4 regions of the Streptomyces sp. NPDC008317 genome follow, and region 2 is predicted to be linked to each of the others. Evidence: riboswitches for the same ligand, from Rfam matches in the RefSeq annotation. Region 2 holds a riboswitch; each other region holds the start of a gene.
What was found. Region 2 has a riboswitch for cobalamin ahead of ACFY9V_RS18450 (CbtB-domain containing protein). Riboswitches for the same ligand answer to the same signal wherever they lie in the genome.
Positions count from the first base shown of each region.

Region 1: another riboswitch for cobalamin. It lies ahead of ACFY9V_RS25605 (hypothetical protein); the one in region 2 lies ahead of ACFY9V_RS18450 (CbtB-domain containing protein).
Region 3: another riboswitch for cobalamin. It lies ahead of ACFY9V_RS15775 (ribonucleoside-diphosphate reductase subunit alpha); the one in region 2 lies ahead of ACFY9V_RS18450 (CbtB-domain containing protein).
Region 4: another riboswitch for cobalamin. It lies ahead of metE (5-methyltetrahydropteroyltriglutamate--homocysteine S-methyltransferase); the one in region 2 lies ahead of ACFY9V_RS18450 (CbtB-domain containing protein).

Region 1 covers NZ_JBIBFQ010000008.1:209,863-214,977, forward strand. The annotation lists gene ACFY9V_RS25595 (family 78 glycoside hydrolase catalytic domain) at 1-264, shown strand, start outside; gene ACFY9V_RS25600 (ABC transporter substrate-binding protein) at 416-1,360, shown strand; gene ACFY9V_RS25605 (hypothetical protein) at 1,339-2,775, opposite strand; cobalamin riboswitch at 2,885-3,031, opposite strand; cobalamin riboswitch at 3,082-3,215, shown strand; gene ACFY9V_RS25610 (prenyltransferase/squalene oxidase repeat-containing protein) at 3,322-5,115, shown strand, end outside.
Region 2 covers NZ_JBIBFQ010000005.1:293,656-298,770, reverse strand. The annotation lists gene ACFY9V_RS18465 (HoxN/HupN/NixA family nickel/cobalt transporter) at 1-193, opposite strand, end outside; gene ACFY9V_RS18460 ((2Fe-2S)-binding protein) at 297-1,115, opposite strand; gene ACFY9V_RS18455 (CbtA family protein) at 1,120-1,983, opposite strand; gene ACFY9V_RS18450 (CbtB-domain containing protein) at 2,026-2,175, opposite strand; cobalamin riboswitch at 2,278-2,426, opposite strand; gene cobF (precorrin-6A synthase (deacetylating)) at 2,482-3,255, shown strand; gene ACFY9V_RS18440 (cobalt-precorrin-6A reductase) at 3,252-4,079, shown strand; gene ACFY9V_RS18435 (MerR family transcriptional regulator) at 3,988-4,407, opposite strand; gene ACFY9V_RS18430 (alkene reductase) at 4,573-5,115, shown strand, end outside.
Region 3 covers NZ_JBIBFQ010000004.1:558,617-563,731, reverse strand. The annotation lists gene ACFY9V_RS15775 (ribonucleoside-diphosphate reductase subunit alpha) at 1-2,018, opposite strand, end outside; cobalamin riboswitch at 2,229-2,374, opposite strand; gene ACFY9V_RS15770 (hypothetical protein) at 2,452-2,694, opposite strand; gene ACFY9V_RS15765 (helix-turn-helix domain-containing protein) at 2,784-3,737, shown strand; gene mctP (monocarboxylate uptake permease MctP) at 3,810-5,115, opposite strand, start outside.
Region 4 covers NZ_JBIBFQ010000003.1:634,661-639,775, reverse strand. The annotation lists gene ACFY9V_RS12440 (LCP family protein) at 1-167, shown strand, start outside; gene ACFY9V_RS12435 (TerD family protein) at 320-895, shown strand; gene ACFY9V_RS12430 (undecaprenyl-diphosphate phosphatase) at 1,065-1,910, shown strand; cobalamin riboswitch at 2,051-2,273, shown strand; gene metE (5-methyltetrahydropteroyltriglutamate--homocysteine S-methyltransferase) at 2,438-4,747, shown strand; gene ACFY9V_RS12420 (hypothetical protein) at 5,004-5,115, shown strand, end outside.

The DNA of each region.
Region 1 (5,115 bases), on a different contig from region 2:
ATCCCGGTGACGCTCACCCTCGACCAGCAGGTCACCGGCCTGACCGCCGCCGACCTGCGGGTGTCCAACGGCACCGTCACCGGCCTCACCGCCAACGGCGTCGGCGCGGCGGGCACGACCTGGACGTTCACCGTCACCCCGCGCGGCAACGGCGAGGTGACGGTCCGGGTCCCGGCAGGCGCGGTGCACGGCACCAGCGGGCGGCCGAGCCTGGCGATCGGACCGCTGACCGTGGGCTCCGCCGGGCACGGACCCCGGGGCTGAACGCCTCTCGCCGCAGACCCTGAACCCCGCTGAATCCCCCTGAACCAAGGCCGGGTGCCACGATCAACCCGTGGCACCCGGCCTTGTCCCTGTCCTCCGCTTCCCCTCGGCCGCGCGAGCCCCCGCCCGCCCCCCGGCTACCGTTCCCCGTATGCGCATCGTCTCCCTGCTCCCCGCCGCGACCGACATCGTCGTCGAACTCGGCCTCGGCGACGCCCTCGTGGGCCGTACCCATGAGTGCGACTGGCCGCCGGAGGTGGTCGCCGACGTACCGGTGGTGACCGGCGCGGAATTCGACCCGGACGCGCTCAGCAGCCGGGAGATCTCGCGGGCCGTCGGCGGCGCCGCGCACCGGGGCTCGTCCCTCTACACCCTGGACGCCGCGCTGCTCGCCGAGTTGGCGCCCGACGTGGTCCTCACACAGGACCTCTGCCAGGTCTGCGCCGTCTCCTACGGCGCGGTCACCGACTCCGTACGCGTGCTGGACGGCGAAGGACCGCGCGTGATCAGCCTGGAGCCGAAGACCCTGCCCGACGTACTCGCCTGCGTGCGCCAGGTCGGTGACGTGCTGGGCGTTCCCGAGGCCGCGGCCCGCAGGACGGCGGAGCTGGAGGAGCGGCTGGCGGCGGTACGGGAGCGGGTGGCGGGCCGCCCCCGGCCGCGGGTGGCCGCCATCGAATGGCTGGACCCGCTGTGGCCCGCGGGGCACTGGGTCCCGGAACAGATCCGCTGCGCGGGCGGCGAACCCCTGCTCGCGCGACCGGGCGAGCACACCGCGCCCATGGAGTGGACCGCGCTGCGGGAAGCCGCGCCGGAAGCGGTCGTGCTGCTGCCGTGCGGCTTCCCGCCCGAGCGCACCCTGAAGGAGGCCGGCCTGCTGACCGGCCACCCCTCATGGGCCGACCTGCCCGCCGTGCGCGACGGGCGCGTGTGGGTCCTGGACGGACCCGCCTACTTCAACCGGCCGGGACCCCGCGTCGTGCGCGGCGCCGAAGTCCTGGCCCACGCGCTCCACGGCGTCGAACCGGCGGAACCGGTCACCGCCGCGGAAGCGCGCCCGCTGGCGGGAGCCGGTCAGCTCCCGTACCGCAGGTAGACCGTGTCACCGAGGTGGACGGTCGTGCCGCGCGAGGCGGCGATCGGCGCCGAGCCGTCCAGGCTCGACTTCCACGTCGCCGTACCGGAGTTGACGGTGCCGTTGAGCGCCGTGACCGTGCCCGTGCCGGTGGCGGGCGTGACGGCGGTGACGCAGCCGCCGGGCGTCGCGGACGACGCCGCCGCGTCCAGGACCGTACCGAGCGTCGTGGACGTACCGGTCGCCGCGACCGGCACCGAGCACACCTTCAGCGAACCGCCGCCGTTGTCCACGACGAGCGCGAGCTTGCTGGTGGAGCCGCTGGTGAAGTCGGTGGTGGCGGCCCAGGTGGGCGCGCCGGGAGTGACCGGGGCCGGGGGAGTGGCGGTGAAGCCGCCGCCCGCGACCGCGCGGACCGCGTCGATCGAGGCGTACGCCGACGGGCTCGTGTCGGTGGGCAGGTAGCGGAAGCCGCCGCCCGGACTGAACTGCTGGGCGAGCAGGAAGTCGACCGGCGTCTTGCGCGCCGCGGTGGTGAAGTCCGTGCCCTGCGCGTTGAATCCGCAGGCGTTCAGGCCGGAGACGGCCCAGCCGTTGGAGTCGGTGTTCGCGCCGAACATCGAGGTGAAGGCGCCGGTGGCGTTGACGAGTTTGCCCTTGAGGAAGTTCTTGCCCGCGACGACGGCCGTGTCGGTGTTGGGCACCCCGGCCGAGCACAGCGACGCCAGGGTCGCGCCGGTCATGTCGATGTCGCTCGCGGCGCCGAGCTGTGTCGGATCGCCCGCTGCCTTCGAGAAGTTCCAGCCGCCGTCGGTGTGCTCGTTGGCGCGCACGACCGCCACCGACGCGTCGAGCAGGGCCTGCGGCACGCGCTGCCCGCCCGATTGCGTCTTCGCCCCGGCCAGCGCCAGCAGCCCGAAGACGGTGCCGTTGAAGTTGGCGGGCGGCCCGAAGTAGCCGGGCGAGGCGGGCTGCCAGTACGAGGCGATGTCCGCGATCAGATTGCGGCCGGTGCCGACGCGGGCCGGATCGATGCCCGCCGCGTACGCGTTGAGCGCGCCGCGCTCGTAGTCCGTCACCACCGGCGACGCGGACGGCCACGCGGCGGTGGCCAGCAGATTCCGGTAGACGGTCCTGGCGTTCTTCGTGGTGTCGCCGCCGGGAGAGACGTCGGCCGCCGCGGTGCCCGCGGCGGCGAAGGCGCTGAACGCCCACTCGTTGGACAGACCGCCGCCCGCGTACGAGCCGTCGGCGGCCTGAAGCGACTTCAGATAGGCGACGCCGTTCGCCTTGGACGTGGCGATCTGCGCCGGGGTCGAGGTCGCCCGCGCGGGCGCGGTCGCGGAGAACAGCAGGGCTCCGGCCGCCAGCGGTACGGCGACGGCGAGTGCCCGGCGCCGGGCGGTGCGGGAGGGCACGGTCACAGGAACGGTCATGGGTGGAGGACTCTCCTTGGAAGGGGGCGCCTCGCGCCCCGGCACACGGCTGTCCTCACGACCGGCCCGCGCCGAGGCGGTCGCCGCCCGAACGCGTGGTCAGGCTTCCGCACGTGCTGCGTCTCCGAGCGGGTGATCGGGCTCGGACCACCGCGAAAGGCGGCCCCTACCGTTGCGCGTCAGCTCCGGACTCTCACCGGATTCCCCCAGTCGGCGACCAGCCGAGGCTAGCGCAGCACGCGCGTGACGTAAGGGTCGCGGGGGAGTGGTGAAGGCAACTGCCCGCCACGTTGACGGGGCACACGCCGACGTGGTGCTATGAAACGTATTTCCGATTCAGCAGCCAGGGGAAGCCGGTCCAAGTCCGGCGCTGACCCGCAACCGTAGGCCCTCCGAGAGGCGGGCGAGCCGGATCACCTGCGCTGAGCAGCAAGTCACGATCGCCGTCGAGGACTACGGCACGGACGACAGGACGGCCGCGTCAACCGCCAGGCCGCCTCGCCTCCGCGGCCCGCCCTCCCCGTCGGCCGACCCGGGGGGCCACCCGTGCTTCGTCTTGTCCCGCGCCGCCGTCACAGACGGCCGCGCATCGTCGTCCTGCTCACCGCGGCGGCGCTGACCTTCGGCAGCCTCACGGCCGGACTGGTCTCGGTGGCGACCCCGGCGGGCGCGGACCCGATCGGCGACTGCACACCCACCTCGGGGGCGATCGTCGCGGTGGACTACGGGCACTGGAACGGCCCGGTGCTGCGCGGCTGCGACGCGCACCCCACCACGGGCATGAATCTGCTGCACAACGCCGGATTCACCACCACCGGCACCGTGCACGACGGCCCCGGCTTCATCTGCCGGATCGGCAACGACGGCTTCGACAGCGGCACGCAGTACCCGACGACCGCCGACGAGGCGTGCGTCCTGACCCCGCCCGCGAACGCGTACTGGTCGTTCTGGATCGCGCCCGCGGGACAGGACACCTGGACGTACAGCCCGCTCGGCGCGCTCGGCGACCACCCGCAGGACGGCGAGGTCGAGGCGTGGGTGTTCGGCCCCACCGACATCGGCGGCAGCACCGGCGGTCCCTCGTTCACACCGGACTCCGTCCGCGCCCACGACACCACCACGCCGCCGACCACCCCGCCGACCACGCCCCCGACCGGTCCCGGCGGACAGGCCGACACGGCGGCCGCGGCCACCTGGCTGACGAGGCAACTCACCGACGGCGACCACGTCTTCGACGGCTGGGGCACCGACTTCGGCGCCACCGCGAACACCGCCATCGCACTCGCGGCGGCCGGCGGCCCCGACGCCACGATCCGCGCGATCGACGCCTTTCTGACGGCGCACGCCGACGACTACCTGCTCCCGGACTCCACGGTCACCGTGCCGAGCCCGGCCGCGGCGGCCAACCTGGCGCTGCTCACCGAGATCCTGGGCGGTGACCCCACCTCCTTCGGCGGCCACGACCTGCTCAAGGACCTGACGGACAACGTCTGCGCGGCGGCCGGAAGCCTCGGCAACTGCACCGCGGCCGGTGACTTCCACGGCGCTTTCTCGCCCGGCACCCAGGCCCGCGCCCTGCTCGCGCTGGCCCGCGGCGGCGCCACCGTGCCGCGGCCCGCCGTCGACCGGCTCACCGGGATGCAGTGCGCCGACGGCGGATTCTCCGGCTCGATGCTCTCGCCCGGCGAGCGCTGCACGTCCGATCCCGGTTCGACCGCCGACGCCGTCGTCGCCCTCAAGCACCTGCCCGGTACCGGCGACGTGCTGGACAAGGCGCGGGCGTACCTCACCAAGACGCAGTCCGCCGACGGCGGTTACCTCGCGTACGAGGGGGCGTCCTCCGGCGACACCGGTACGACCTCCTCCGCGGCCCAGGCGCTGACCGTACTGGCGCAGACCGACCGCGCCGCCGCCGCCCGCTCCTGGCTCGCCGCCCGGCAGACCGACGGCGGCGGTTTCGCCTCCGACGGCTCCGGCGGCACCGACCCGGACCTGTACGCCTCGACCGCCGCCGTCCTCGCCGTGACCTCCAGCGACCTCGGCAGCCTCACCTACGGCGACACCCCGACGAGCCCGCCGACGACGCCCCCCACCACCGCGCCGACGACCCCGCCCACGACCGCGCCGACCACCCCGCCCACGACCGGACCGACCACCCCGGCCGCGGCAACCCCCGACCTGGCCAAGGGCGTCGCGTACCTCATCAACCGCGGCAATCTCGTGGACGGCCACTACTACGAGTCCGGCGCGGGCCAGAACACCGGCTTCGCCGACTTCGGCCTGACCGTCGACGGCGTGCTCGCGCTGGCCGCGACCGGCGGCGCCGACGACACCCTCGCA
Region 2 (5,115 bases):
ACTTGGTGCCGAGGCTGTAGTGCTCGGGGGCCACGATCGCCACCAGCGTGAACCAGCCGATGACGTGCAGGGCGAGGATGAAGGCGAACATGCCGCCGACCCTCGTCCACTCGGCGCGGGTCATCGAGCCGGCGATGCGGCGCCAGCGGGACCCTGGTGGTGCCGGTGCGTCCGGAGACGTGGCGGTGGTCATTTCATCAGTCCTTTGTCGAAGCGGGCGAAGCCAAGCTAGACGCACCTCTGTCCTTGTTGCAAGGTACTGGCAATAAGGATGCCCACCCTGGCCTGCCCCAAGCTCAGCGGGGTGCCGGTACCACCGGCGCGAGGACGCAGTCGCCGCAGAGGCCGCCCGCGCCCCCCGGCGCGGCCCGGTAGATCAGGCAGCAACTGCGCCGGCGGAAAGGCGCGCCCGGTGCGCCCGTACGCGCCCCCGTGCTCGTACCGCGCAGCGGCGGCCGGTCCAGCAGCAGGGCGGCCAGCGACCGTACGCGCCCGGCGTCGGCGGGGCGCGCCGCGGCGAGCATCCCGGCGGCGCCGTTCAGCGCGGAGGCGCTGTTGCCCCACAGGATGTGCGGGGACACCTTGAAGGGCGCGAAGGCGTCGGCCAGTTCGCGCACCGGCCCGTCGAGCAGATGGCGGGCGAGGGCGGCGGCCAGGGCCTCCCCTCCCGCGGGCGCGCCGGGAGCCGTGTCCTGGCCGGTGTCCTGAGGCGTGTGCGGCAGCGACAGCGGGAAGGGGCCGCCCAGGACCGGCTGCCAGCGCAGATCGGCGAGCCGCAGGCCCGGCGCGACCTCGCCGCGCAGGACCGCGAGGGCCAGCGTCGGCGACAGCACCCGGGCGACCAGGCCGAGGTGGGCCACGGACGCGGCGACCCGCGGTTCCACGGCCCCCGCCTCCCGGCCGCCTGCCGCCGCGAGATACCGCCTGACGCCCGCCACCCGGTGGCCGAGCGCGGGTCCGCCGTCGGCCAGCTCGGCCATCGAACGCCAGGGAGCGCCGGTATCGGAACCGGCGCGGTGCCCCTCGGCGGCGAAGAACGGGCCGAGGGCCGCGAGATCCGCCGTCCGGGACGCCTCGGCGGGCGGCTCGGACGGCGGCGGCGCGTCGTCGTTCATCGGTTCACGCGCTGACCGGGTCCGTCCTGCCGGTCTGCGCGGCGGGGGCGGTGCGCGAGGCGAGCACCCGCTCGGCCAGGGGGCCGAAGGCCAGCCCGATCACCGTCCACAGCAGGAGCTGCGCGGCCACCGAGTAGAAGCGGAAGGAGAACAGCACATCGGCGGGGAATCCCGGATAGACGATCCGGCCCTTGTCGTCGGTGAGCGGCAGCGGCGTCTCCGTCGCGTGGTTGCCGAAATTCTCCTTGTTGTACGCCAGGTGGCCCAGTTGCGGCAGCAGCGCCATCACCACGCCGATCGCGACGACGAAGGCGGCACCGGCGAGCAGGGTCGCGTTCCAGTTCCCGAACCGGGCCTGGAGCCTTCTGCCGAGCAGTGCCGCGCCGACCAGAAAGGCCAGCGAACACACGACCATCACCAGATAGAGCCCGGTGCGGTCCTTGATGGTGTCCTCGTGCCCGATGGCGGGCGGATTCGCCGGGTACTTGAGGAACGGCACCAGGTAGATGCCGAGGAATCCGCCGCCCGCGACCAGCAGCGCGAGATTGCGCGCCCGCAGATTGCCGACGCGTCCCAGGCAGACCGCGTAGGCGACCGCGAAGAGCGCGCCCATGGCCATGCCGAAGAAGATCATGCCGACGCCGATGCCCACGTCCGCCTGGACGGTGCGGCTGAACAGCTCGTGCCCCGCGTGCTCCATCGGCAGCCCGGCGGCTTTGTCGAGCGCGGCCTGCGCGTCGTCCCTGCCGCTCTCGTAGTCGATCGCTTTACTGATGTCCGGCTCCGCGAAGATCCGCGCGAAGAGGAATGCGAGCAGCCCTGCGACGGCGCCGACGACTATGCCGCGCAGGATGAGTTTCTTTTCCATGTCGAATTGTCCGTCTGTTCTGTCGGCTCCGTCGGCGCGAACTCAGTGGCAGGGGAAACCGAGGAAGTGCCGGGCGTCGTGGACGAACTCGTGGATGTGGGTGTCCTTGCCGAAGACGCTGACCGCGCCCTGGTCGACACCGATGAAGTAGTAGACGGCGAAAGCCAGGATCGCGGTGCCTACCAGCCACATCACGGCCTTCGAGACCGGCAGGACAACCGGTGTGGCGGTGGTGGTGGGAGCGGACACAGAGCTCACGGGTGGGCCTCCTTCAGGGATTCGGCGTCCCTCGATCGAATGGGGCGTTGTGACGGCGGAGTATCTGACTCACCGGCCACCTCCTCGATGACCGGCTACACAGTGGCGCGACCGTGCTGGATTTTCACCAGCTTCCTCACGCCATCACGTAATTGAGCGTAGGGGCTGTCGAACAGGCACGTCAATCGGGCCTGCGACGTTGTGACATACGCCCCTGACCGCTGTGCGAGACTCCGGACCGTGAAACAGATCTTCGTCATCGGTATCGGGGCGGGCGACCCGGACCAGCTCACCCTCCAGGCCGTGCGGGCGATCGGCCGCACCGAGGTGTTCTTCCTGCTCGACAAGGGCGAGGAGAAGGCCGATCTGGTCGCGCTGCGCGAGGAGATCCTGCGGCGGCACGCCGTACGGCCGCACCGCGTGGTCGTCGCGCGCGACCCGGAGCGCGACCGGGAACGGACAACTCCCGGCTACGCGAACGCGGTTGACGACTGGCGACGGCGCCGCGCCGACATCTACGAGCGGCTGATCGCCGGGGAACTGCCGGACGACGGCTGCGGGGCGTTCCTCGTCTGGGGCGATCCGGCCCTGTACGACAGCACGTTGGGCATCCTCGAAGAGGTGCACGGCCGGGGGAGGGCCGCGTTCGAGTGGACGGTCGTGCCCGGCGTCAGCAGCGTCTCGTCGCTGGCCGCCAAGCACCGCACGGGCCTCAACCAGGTCGGGCGGCCGGTGCAGATCACCACCGGGCGCAGGCTCGCCGACGGCGGGCTGCCGGACGGGGTGGACGACGTGGTGGTGATGCTGGACGCCCACCAGACCTTCGGACGTTTCACCGGCCAGGGGCTGGAGATCTACTGGGGCGCGTATCTCGGCACGCCCGACGAGATCCTGCTGTCCGGACCGCTGGACGACGCCCTCGCGCAACGGATCAGCGACGTACGGGCGCGGGCCAGGGCGCGCAAGGGCTGGATCATGGACACCTATCTGCTGCGGCGCGGCGTCCCCAAGTGACCTCGCCCGGCGCGGAGTCGAGGCATGTGCTGATCCTCGGCGGTACGGGGGAGGCCCGGCGGCTCGCGGAGCTGCTCGCGGCCGATCCGGGGTTGGTGACGACGAGTTCGCTGGCCGGGCGGGTCGCGGAGCCCCTGCTGCCGGACGGCCGGGTCAGGATCGGCGGCTTCGGGGGCGCGGACGGGCTGGCCCGCTGGCTGCGCGAGGAACGGGTGGACGCGGTGGTCGACGCCACGCATCCCTTCGCCGCCGTCATCAGCGCCCACGCGGCCGAGGCGGCCCGCGCCGTACGCCTGCCGCTGCTCGTGCTGCGCCGGCCGGGCTGGGCGGCCGGTCCCGGCGACCGCTGGCACTGGGCCGACTCCGTCGCGGACGCGGCGGCCCTGCTGCCGGGCCTCGGGAGCCGCCCCTTCCTGACCACGGGGCGCGGCGACCTCGCGGCCTTCGCCGCGGCGCCCGCCTCGTTCCTGCTGGCACGCTCGGTCGACCCACCGGACCCGCCGCTTCCCCCGCACGTCCATGTCCTGCTGGCCCGCGGCCCGTTCACAGTGGAGTCCGAACGGGCGCTGCTGCGCCAGCACCGGATCGACGTCCTGGTCACCAAGGACAGCGGCGGCTCCGCGACCGCCCCCAAACTCACGGCGGCCCGTGAGGCGGGCATCCCCGTCCTGATCGTCCGCCGCCCGCCCCCGCCGGAGTCCGTCCCCGTCGTCGCGACCCCCGCGGAGGCCGTCAGCCTGCTGCGTGCCCCACGCAGGACCTGGCCGCCTCCATGGGGGTGGCCGTCCCCGCGAGGACCTGGTCACGGTGGGTCCGCGCCGTGACCATCAGGGCGTCGAGGGTGTCGCGGGTGCGGACGAGGTCGTCGATATGGGCCGAGAGGCGGTCGCGCTCCAGGGCCATCCGGTCGAGGGCGGCGTCGGAGTTCTCCTCGCTGGGGGAGTCGACGCAGGGGAGCAGTTCGGCGATGGTGCGGCTGGACAGGCCCGCCGCGTAGAGGCGCTGGATGAAGGCGACGCGCTCGACCTCCTCGTCCGTGTAGTGCCGCTGCCCGCTGCCGCTGCGCACGCTGGTGAGCAGCCCCTGCTCCTCGTAGTAGCGCACGGACCGCACGCTGACCCCGGCTCGCGCCGCGAGTTCCCCGATCCGCACGATGTCCTCCCGGCTGTTCCCACCGCCCGGGCGGTGGCTCCCGGGCGGGCTATGGTCTGCGTCACAGAGCTTGCCTCTGACGTCAATGTCAGGTTTTAGCGTAGCAGTCGCGTCCGGGCGACCGGGCGATACGGAAGTGACGCGCTACGCATGAAGGAGCCCGACGTGACGAACCTCTTCACCAGCTACCGGCTCGGCGGTCTGACCCTGCCCAACCGGCTGGTCATGGCCCCGATGACCCGGGTCAGGGCCGCGGCGGGCGGGCTGGCGACACCGTCGATGGCGGCCTATTACGCCCAGCGGGCGACCGCCGGGCTGATCGTCAGCGAGGGTGTGCAGCCGAGCGCGATCGGGCAGTCCAACCCGGGCACGCCGGGGCTGCACACCGACGAGCAGACCGCCGCGTGGCGTCCGGTGACCGACGCCGTGCACGCCAGCGGCGGCCGGATCTTCGCCCAGCTCATGCACGGCGGCCGGGTCTCGCACCCCGACACCATCGGGACGCTGCCGGTCGGGCCCTCGGCCGTCGCCGCCGTGGGAGAGGTGTTCACCCCGACCGGCCCGCAGCCCGCCCCGACGCCCCGCGCCCTGGAGACCGCCGAGATCCCCGAGCACGCGCGGTCGTACGGCGACGCCGCCCGCCGCGCGGTCGACGCCGGGTTCGACGGGGTGGAACTGCACGGCGCCAACGGCTATCTGATCTCGCAG
Region 3 (5,115 bases), on a different contig from region 2:
GCCTCGCGGGACTGCGCGTCCCACACGCCGAGCCGCTTGAGGTCGGCGACCAGGTACGAGTTGACCTGGAGGAACTCACCCGACAGCGTCTCGCGCTTGAAGAGGTTGGAGACCTGCGGCTCGATGCACTCGTAGACACCGGCGATGGACGCGATGGTCGCGGTCGGCGCGATGGCCAGCAGCAGCGAATTGCGCATGCCGGTGGCCGCGATCCGGGCGCGCAGCGCCGTCCAGCGCTCCGGCCAGTTCAGCTCGGTCGCGTAGTGGTCGGGGTGCAGCACACCGCGGGCGGTACGGGTCTTGTCCCAGGCGGGCAGCGGGCCCTGCCGCTCGGCGAGGTCGCAGGACGCCTCGTACGCGGCGAGCATGATCCGCTCGGCGATCCGGGTGGACAGCTCGCGCGCCGCGGCCGAGTCGAAGGGCAGCCGCAGCTTGAAGAAGACGTCCTGAAGACCCATCACGCCCAGGCCCACCGGGCGCCACTTGGCGTTGGAGCGGCCCGCCTGCTCGGTCGGGTAGAAGTTGATGTCCACGACCCGGTCGAGGAAGGTCACCGCGGTCCTGACGGTCTCGTCGAGCCGCTCCCAGTCCATCTCGCCGCCCGCGCCGCCCCCCGGGGTGGCGAAGGCGCCCAGGTTCACCGAACCCAGGTTGCAGACCGCGGTCTCGCCGTCGTCGGTGACCTCAAGGATCTCGGTGCACAGATTCGAGGAGTGCACGGTACGGCCGGGCTCCGCCGTCTGGTTGGCCGTACGGTTCGAGGCGTCCTTGAAGGTGATCCAGCCGTTGCCGGTCTGCGCGAGGGTCCGCATCATCCGGCCGTACAGCTCGCGCGCCGGGATCGTGCGCTGCGCCAGGCCCTTGGCCTCGGCCCTGCGGTACGCGGCGTCGAAGTCGTCGCCCCACAGGTCGACCAGCTCCGGCACGTCGGACGGCGAGAACAGCGACCAGTCGGCGTCGGTCTCCACGCGGCGCATGAACTCGTCCGGGATCCAGTGCGCCAGGTTCAGATTGTGGGTGCGGCGCGCGTCCTCACCGGTGTTGTCGCGCAGTTCGAGGAACTCCTCGATGTCGGAGTGCCAGGTCTCCAGGTAGACCGCCGCGGCGCCCTTGCGACGGCCGCCCTGGTTGACCGCGGCCACCGACGCGTCCAGCGTCTTCAGGAACGGCACGATGCCGTTGGAGTGGCCGTTGGTGCCGCGGATCAGCGAACCGCGCGAGCGGATCCGGGAGTAGGACAGGCCGATCCCGCCCGCGTGCTTCGACAGCCGCGCCACCTGGTGGTAGCGGTCGTAGATCGAGTCCAGCTCGTCCAGCGGCGAGTCCAGCAGGTAGCAGGAGGACATCTGCGGGTGCCGGGTGCCGGAGTTGAACAGGGTGGGGGAGCTGGGCAGGTAGTCCAGCGCGCTCATCAGCCGGTAGAGCGAGGCGACTTCCTCGGCGGCGCGCACCGAGTCGTCCTCGGCGAGACCGCAGGCCACGCGGAGCATGAAGTGCTGCGGGGTCTCGATCACCTGACGGGTGATGGGGTGCCGCAGCAGGTAGCGGCTGTGCAGGGTGCGCAGGCCGAAGTAGCCGAAGCGGTCGTCCGCGCCGGCTGCCAGCGCCTCGTCCACCAGCGCGTCGAGCCGGGGCTTGTGCAGGGCCACGAAGGCGGCCGTGCGGTCGGCGATCAGGCCCTCGCGGTGCCCGACCGAGACGGACGCGGAGAACGACACCGCGCCCTGGCCCGCGGCCTCTTCGGCGATGGTCGAGGTCAGCAGCCGGGCGGCCAGCCGCGAGTACGCCGGGTCCTCGGAGATCAGGCCGGCCGCCGCCTCGGTGGCCAGGCTGTGCATCTCGGCCGCGTCGGAGGCGGCGTTACGGCCGCGCAGCGCGGCGGCGGCGACCCGGCCGGGGTCGGTGTCGGTCAGGTCGGCGGTGAGCCGCACCAGCGTACGCAGCAGGTCCGCGCCCGGGCCCTCGTCGGGACCGGCGGGAGGTCCGGGGAGAGGTCCGGAGGGGGGAGCCGAGGGAATCCGGGGGGCGACGGTGCGGAGTTCGGCTGAAGCGGGGTCTGCGGGCGCGATGGTCACGGTGGTGCTCTCTCCCTCGAACGCGGCGACGGCCAGGCGGGAGGAGCGGGTACGCGTGCGGAGGCGCACCCCTGCTCAGGCATGGGCGTGCCGCGACGCGTCCGCCGGCCCAATCCGCGAGGCCCGGACACAACTGCGCCCGTCGCTTGTGGGCGCTACGGGCGCGCTGGCGGCAGGTCCTCGGGCTGTGCGGGCGTACGCCCGCTCACCGTTGCGGGGCAGCGCCGGATTCGCACCGGCTTCCCCTGCTCGACAGCGAAGTTGAGCATACATGTAGTGCCGCGGTTCGCGTGGAAGCCCAGATGTTGTGTCGTGAGGGCGGGTCGCCGAGGTCGGCGCGCAAGCGCCGGAGGGGATTTTATTCCCTCCGGCGCCCTCAGATCCGCGGGGCCGCGACCGCTGTGAGGGCCGGTTCGCGGCCTGGTTCGCGGTCCGGTTCGCGGTCCGCGCGCGCGGCGCGTCTCGCGTGCGCCCGGCGTGTCGCCTCGGCCTCGCGGGCGGCGTCGGCCGCGCGGATCTGGCGGGTGATCCTGGCCTCGGCGCGCAGGCCCAGGACGGGGACGAAGGAGAGGATGAGGAGGAGGGCGGAGAGGGCTGCGATGTCCAGGAGAACGGTCATGGGTCAATCGTGCTCGCGCCGCTTACCCGCGAACAGTGGCAGGACCGCCGTACTACCGCGACATCCTGCCAAGTGGCATCCTCGGGAGCATGCTGAAGAACGTGGCCGCGGTACTGCTCGACGGTGTCCACCCCTTCGAACTCGGGGTGATCTGCGAGGTGTTCGGCCTCGACCGCAGCGAGGACGGGCTGCCCGTGTACGACTTCGCGGTGATCTCCGGCGAGGGCCCGACGCTGCGCACGCACGCCGGGTTCGAGCTGTCGGCCTCCTGCGACATGGACCGGCTGGACGAGGCGGACCTGATCGCCGTACCGGCCGGGGACTCGTACATCGACCGGGACTTCCCGCCGCAGGTGCTCACGGCGCTCAACCGGGCCGTGGAGCGCGGCGCGACGGTGCTCAGCGTGTGCTCGGGCGTCTTCGTGCTGGCCGCCTCCGGCATGCTCGACGACCGGCGCTGCGCCACGCACTGGCGGCACGCGGAACGCCTCGCGAGCCGGTACCCGCAGATCAAGGTCGAGTCGGACGTGCTGTACGTGGACGACGCGGGGGTGATCACCTCGGCCGGTACGGCCTCCGGCATCGACGCCTGCCTGCACCTGGTGCGCAAGGAGCAGGGCAGCGCCGTCGCCAACGGCATCGCCCGCCGCATGGTGGTGCCGCCGCACCGCGAGGGCGGCCAGGCGCAGTACGTGGACCGGCCGCTGCCGCGCGGGCAGAGCGACACCGTGGCCGGGGTGCTGTCCTGGATGGAACGGCACCTGGACCGCGAGGTGACCGTCGAGGAGCTGGCCGCCCGCGCCCACATGTCGCCGCGCACCTTCGCCCGCCGCTTCCAGCAGGAGACCGGCACCACCCCGTACCGCTGGCTGCTGGGTCAACGGGTGCTGCTGGCACGGGAGTTGCTGGAGGCCACCGACCACACCATGGACGCCGTCGCGCTCCGCGCGGGGTTCGGGAACGCGGCGACCATGCGGCATCACTTCGCCCGCTGGACGGGGACCACGCCACAGGGGTACCGGCGCACTTTCGCCTCGCGCTGAGGCGCGGGTCCCCAAGGCGCGGGCCGCACACCACAACGCGGCCTCGCGCCCCGGGACCCGCCCCCTCGCGCTCTACGCCGGTGCGGGAACCGCCTCCTTCGCCGCCTCCTCCGCCTCCACCACGTAGTCGCCCTTCGCCGTCTCGTCCACGCCGTCGGGGGCCTTGAAGGCGCGCAGGACCAGGGTGAGGACGACCGCGACCGCCGCGTTCAGGACGAACGCGGTGAGGCCGATGTAGCCGAGCTCGCCGATGCCGGGGATCTTCGCGGAGTTGCCGCCGAAGTGCGACTGGCTGGCGCTGGTCTGCTCGTACGCCTTCCACGTGCCGTACGCCATGCCCGCCGCCCAGCCGGCCAGCAGCGCCCAGCGGTGGAACCAGCGGGTGAACAGGCCGCCGACGATGGCCGGGACGGTCTGGAGAATCCAGATGCCGCCCAGGAGCTGGAAGTTGATCGCGACCGTCTTGTCCATCGACAGCACGAAGACGAGCGCGCCGACCTTGACCACCAGGGACGCGGCCTTGGAGACCTTGGTCTCCTGCGCGGGGGTGGCGTCCGGTTTGAACAGGTCCTTGTAGATGTTGCGGGTGAACAGGTTGGCCGCCGCGATCGACATGATCGCCGCCGGGACCAGCGCGCCGATGGCGATGGCGGCGAAGGCCACCCCGGCGAACCAGGAGGGGAACATGTCCTCGAAGAGCTGGGGGATGGCCAGTTGGGCGTTGTAGCCCTTGACGCCCTTTCCGACGCCCGCCGCCAGCGCCATGAAGCCGAGCATCGCCAGCAGGCCGAGCATCAGCGAATACAGCGGCAGGATCGTGGTGTTGCGGCGGATGGTGTTGCGGCTCTTGCCGGAGAGCACGGCCGTCACCGAGTGCGGGTACAGGAAGAGCGCCATCGCCGAGCCCATCGCGAGCGTGGCGTACGCCCATTGGGCCTGCGGCGCCGACACCAGTGAGCCGCGCGGCTTGCCGGTGGCGGGATTGGTCACCTTGTAGGCTGCGTCCGCCTTGTCGAAGATGTCGCCGAACCCGCCCAGTTTGTACGGGATGTAGATGATCGCGACCACGATGACGATGTAGATCAGCGCGTCCTTGACGAAGGCGATCAGCGCGGGCGCGCGCAGCCCCGAGGAGTACGTGTACGCGGCCAGCACACCGAAGGCGATCAGCAGCGGCAGGTCCTTGACGAACCAGTTGGTGGAGTCGCCGCCGCCCACGCCCATCACGTCCAGCACGGCCTGGATGCCGACGAGTTGGAGCGCGATGTACGGCATGGTCGCGACGATCCCGGTGAGCGCCATCGCGACCGACAGGCTCTTCGACCCGAACCGGCCGCGGATGAAGTCCGACGAGGTCACGTACCCGTGCTTGTGCGAG
Region 4 (5,115 bases), on a different contig from region 2:
CCGCCGACACCAAGGTGGCGCTGGGCAACTCCCACGCCCAGACCGCCGACGACTCCGACACGTGCGCCAAGGTCAGCCGCTACCGGACCGTCCAGATCAACCGGGTCCCGATGACGCCGACCCAGGCGTACGCCGCCGCCCGTTCCAAGCCCGACTCGGACGACTGACCCGCGCACACACCCGTAACGCTTAAGCTGTTACGCAACCGTGGAACTGTCGTGGCGCGCACGCCGTTGACCTGGCAGACGCGCGCGGACGACGACATACCGGCGATCGACAACCGACTACCGACAACCCCCAAGCAACCGGAGGTAATTTCGTGGGCGTGACTCTGTCCAAGGGCGGCAATGTCTCTTTGAGCAAGGAAGCTCCCGGACTCACCGCGGTCACCGTCGGCCTGGGGTGGGACGTACGGACCACCACGGGCGCCGACTACGACCTGGACGCGTCCGCGCTGCTGTGCGACGTGGGCGGGAAGGTCCTCAGCGACCAGCACTTCGTGTTCTTCAACAACCTCGGCAGCCCTGACGGCTCCGTGGTGCACAGCGGCGACAATCTGACCGGTGGCGGCGACGGCGACGACGAGCAGATCAAGGTCAGCCTCGCCACCGTGCCCCCGCAGGTCGACAAGGTCGTCTTCCCCGTGTCGATCTACGACGCCGAGAAGCGCGGCCAGAGCTTCGGCCAGGTGCGCAACGCGTTCATCCGGATCGTGAACCAGGCCGACGGGCGGGAGCTGGCCAGGTACGACCTGACCGAGGACGCCTCGACCGAGACGGCTATGGTCTTCGGAGAGCTGTACCGCAACGGCGCGGAGTGGAAGTTCCGCGCCATCGGCCAGGGGTACGCCTCGGGCCTGGCGGGCATCGCCACCGACTTCGGCGTCAACATCTGACGTGGGTGCCGGCGTCACCACCTCTGACGCCGGCCGCCGCGTCGGCCGCTGACGTCCTCGGCCGGGCCGGGGCCGCCCGCATTCCCTTCGGGCGTCCCCGGCCCGGACTCCGCACGCCGTCGCCCGCTTCACCCACCCTCCCCTCGAACTCTCCCCGGAGCACCCCGCCGTGTCCTGGTTCACCGCCGCTGTCCTGGGCCTTGTGCAGGGTCTGACCGAATTCCTGCCGGTGTCGTCGAGCGCGCACATACGCGTGGTCTCCGTCCTCGCCGGATGGGACGACCCCGGAGCGGCCTTCACCGCGGTCACCCAACTGGGCACGGAGACCGCCGTGCTGATCTACTTCCGGCGCGACATCGCCACCATCGTCAAGGCGTGGACCGCGTCGCTGTTCCACCCCGAGCGCCGCAAGGACCACGACGCGCGGATGGGCTGGTTCGTGATCGTCGGTACGGTCCCGATCGCCGTCCTGGGCGCGGCATTCCAGCACACCATCGAGAACGGCCTGCGCGACCTGCGGATCACCGGCACCGTCCTGATCCTGTTCGGACTCGTCCTGGCGGTCGCCGACCGCACCCGCGCCGTGCGCCGCCCCAAGCCGATCACCGAGCTGACCTTCCGGCACTCCCTCTGGTACGGCCTGGCGCAGTCGCTCGCCCTGATCCCCGGCGTCTCCCGCTCCGGCGGCACCATCAGCGCCGGACTGTTCCTCGGCTACAGCCGCGAGGCCGCCGCGCGCTACTCGTTCCTGCTGGCCATCCCCGCCGTGCTGGCCTCCGGCGGCCTGGAGCTGTTCAAGCTCGGCAGCGGCCCGGCGCCCGCCTGGGGCCCGACGATGCTGGCGACGGTCATCGCCTTCGCGGTCGGCTACGCGGCCATCGCCTGGTTCCTGAAGTACATCTCCCACCGCAGCTTCACGCCGTTCGTGATCTACCGGGTGCTGCTCGGCGTGGTCATCATCGCGCTGGTGGCGACGGGCGCGGTCGCGGCGGGCGCGGGCGCCACCTCCGGCTAGAGCGCGCACCGGGCCAGGACCGGGTCAGGGCTGGGTCAGGACCGGGCCAGGGCCGCGTCATGGCAGGGCCAGGACCGGTTCAGGGCCGGGGCCGCCGTCCGGAATGTGGTCCGACGTGACCGGAGCGTGGTCCGCGCTCTAGCCTGGCCGGTGCGACAGGTTCGCGTCCGTCAGCCAGGCGGTCGCGTCGCAAGAGGGAACCCGGTGCGAATCCGGGACTGCCCCGCAGCGGTGAGTGGGAACGACCGCCGTCATACGCACTGGGTCCGACGTACCGGACCTGGGAAGCGACGGTCAGTAGGTGTCCGCCTCAGGCGGACGTGCCCGCGAGTCCGAAGACCTGCCCGTCGCCCGTACGCGACCGTTCGCGTACGGATATCCCGGTGACCTCGTGGGCGGGTCGGCGTGCATATCGGACGGACCGGTGCCATTGCGGGGCACTGTGGGTCCGTCGGGTCTGTCACCTCCCTTTCGCGCTCGCGTCCCGTCGCCGGGAGGCCAGGAGTCATCTCGCGAAGGAGATTTCCGTGACAGCGAAGTCCGCAGCCGCGGCAGCACGGGCCACCGTGTACGGCTACCCCCGCCAGGGTGAGAACCGTGAACTGAAGAAGGCCGTCGAGGGCTACTGGAAGGGCCGCGTCACCGCCGACGCCCTCCGGCAGACCGCGGCGGACCTGCGCCGCTCGAACTGGCGGAAGCTGGCCGAGGCGGGCGTCCACGAGGTGCCGACCGGCGACTTCTCGTACTACGACCACATGCTGGACACCAGTGTCATGGTCGGCGCCGTCCCCCCGAGGCACCGGTCGGCCGTCACCGCGGACGCGCTCGACGGCTACTTCGCGATGGCCCGCGGCACGCAGGACGTGGCGCCGCTGGAGATGACCAAGTGGTTCGACACGAACTACCACTACCTGGTCCCCGAACTGGGCCCCGACACCGTCTTCACCGCCGACTCCGCCAAGCAGGTCGCCGAGTTCAAGGAAGCCGCCGCACTCGGCCACACCGCCCGGCCCGTCCTGGTCGGCCCGGTCACGTATCTGCTGCTCGCCAAGCCCGCCCCCGGCGTCGCCGCCGACTTCGAGCCGCTGACGCTGCTCGACCGGCTGCTGCCCGTCTACGCCGAAGTCCTCGCCGACCTGCGCGCCGCGGGCGCCACCTGGGCGCAGCTCGACGAGCCCGCGCTCGTCCAGGACCGCTCCCCGGCCGAACTGAACGCCGTCGCCCGCGCCTACCGCGACCTCGGCGGCCTCACCGACCGGCCGAAACTGCTGGTCGCCTCGTACTTCGACCGGCTCGGCGAGGCGCTGCCCGTCCTGGCCAAGGCCCCGGTCGAGGGCCTGGCGCTGGACTTCACCGACGCCGCCGCCGCGAATCTGGACGGCCTCGCCGCCGTCGGCGGACTGCCGGGCAAGCGGCTCGTCGCGGGCGTCGTCAACGGCCGCAACATCTGGATCAACGACTACGAGAAGTCGCTGGCCACCCTCGCCACCCTCCTCGGCTTCGCCGACCGCGTCGACGTGGCCGCGTCCTGCTCGCTGCTGCACGTCCCGCTCGACACCGCGCCCGAACGCGACATCGACCCCCGGATTCTGGGCTGGCTCGCCTTCGCCGCGCAGAAGACCACCGAGATCGTGACGCTCGCCAAGGGCCTGGCCGAGGGCACCGACACCATCGCCGCCGAGATCGCCGCCAACCGCGCCGCCCTCGCCTCCCGCGCCGCCTCCCCGATCACCCGCGACCCGGCCGTACGCGCCAGGAGCGCGGCCGTCACCGACGCCGACGGGCGCCGCTCCCAGCCGTACACCGAGCGCGCCGCCGCCCAGCGCGCCCGGCTCGGCCTGCCGCTGCTGCCGACCACCACCATCGGCTCGTTCCCGCAGACCGACGACCTGCGCGCCGCCCGCGCCGACCTGCGGGCCGGCCGGATCGACACCGCGGGGTACGAGGAGCGGATCAGGGCCGAGATCGGCGAGGTCGTCTCCTTCCAGGAGAGGACCGGCCTCGACGTGCTCGTGCACGGCGAACCCGAACGCAACGACATGGTGCAGTACTTCGCCGAGCAGCTCACCGGCTACCTCGCCACCCGGCACGGCTGGGTGCAGTCCTACGGCACCCGGTACGTGCGCCCGCCGGTCCTGGCCGGGGACATCTCCCGGCCGGAGCCGATGACGGTGCGCTGGACGTCGTACGCCCAGTCGCTCACCGACCGCCCGGTCAAGGGCATGCTCACCGGTCCCGTCACCATGCTGGCCTGGTCCTTCGTCCGCGACGACCAACCGCTCGGCGACACCGCGCGGCAGGTCGCGCTCGCCCTGCGCGACGAGGTCACCGACCTCGAGGCCGCGGGCACCTGCGTGATCCAGGTCGACGAGCCCGCGCTGCGCGAGACCCTGCCGCTGCGCGCCGCCGACCGGCCCGCGTACCTGGACTGGGCCACCGAGGCGTTCCGGCTCACCACCGGCGCCGTCGCTCCCGGCACCCAGATCCACACCCACATGTGCTACGCCGAGTTCGGCGACATCGTCCAGGCCATCGACGACCTCGACGCCGACGTCATCAGCCTGGAGGCCGCCCGCTCCCACATGCAGGTCGCCACCGAACTGGCCGCGCACGGCTACCCGCGCGAGGCGGGACCCGGCGTGTACGACATCCACTCGCCGCGGGTGCCCGACGCGGCGGAGGCGGCCTCGCTGCTGCGCGAGGGCCTGCTCGCCATCCCCGCCGAGCGGCTGTGGGTCAACCCCGACTGCGGCCTGAAGACCCGCGGCTGGCCCGAGACGAAGGCGTCGCTGGAGAATCTGGTGGCGGCGGCCCGTACGGTGCGCGCCGAGCTGTGAGGCTCCGGCCGACGGCCGCGTGACGCGGTCGCGACGGCAGGGAGGGACGCGCGGAGCCTTCGCCGTCTCTCCCGGCCGGGCGCGCCGCCGCCTGTCCCGGCTCGACGCGGTGTGCGTACGGCGCGTGCGGCGTATGCGACGCGTACGGCCCGTATGGCCCCTCCGGCCCGTATGGCGAGGCCCTCCCGGCTCCCCGCGCGCACGCCGGGCCTACAGTCATGTGCGGTGGTGGTTCGTCAGCGGGGGGAGTACGGCGATGCGCGGCGCGACATGGGGATGGCGGACCGTCCAGGGCCTGTACATGGCGGTCGTGGCCGTCCTGGCGGTGCTCGGCGCCGTCACCGGGACGAGCCTTCCTTACCTGCTGG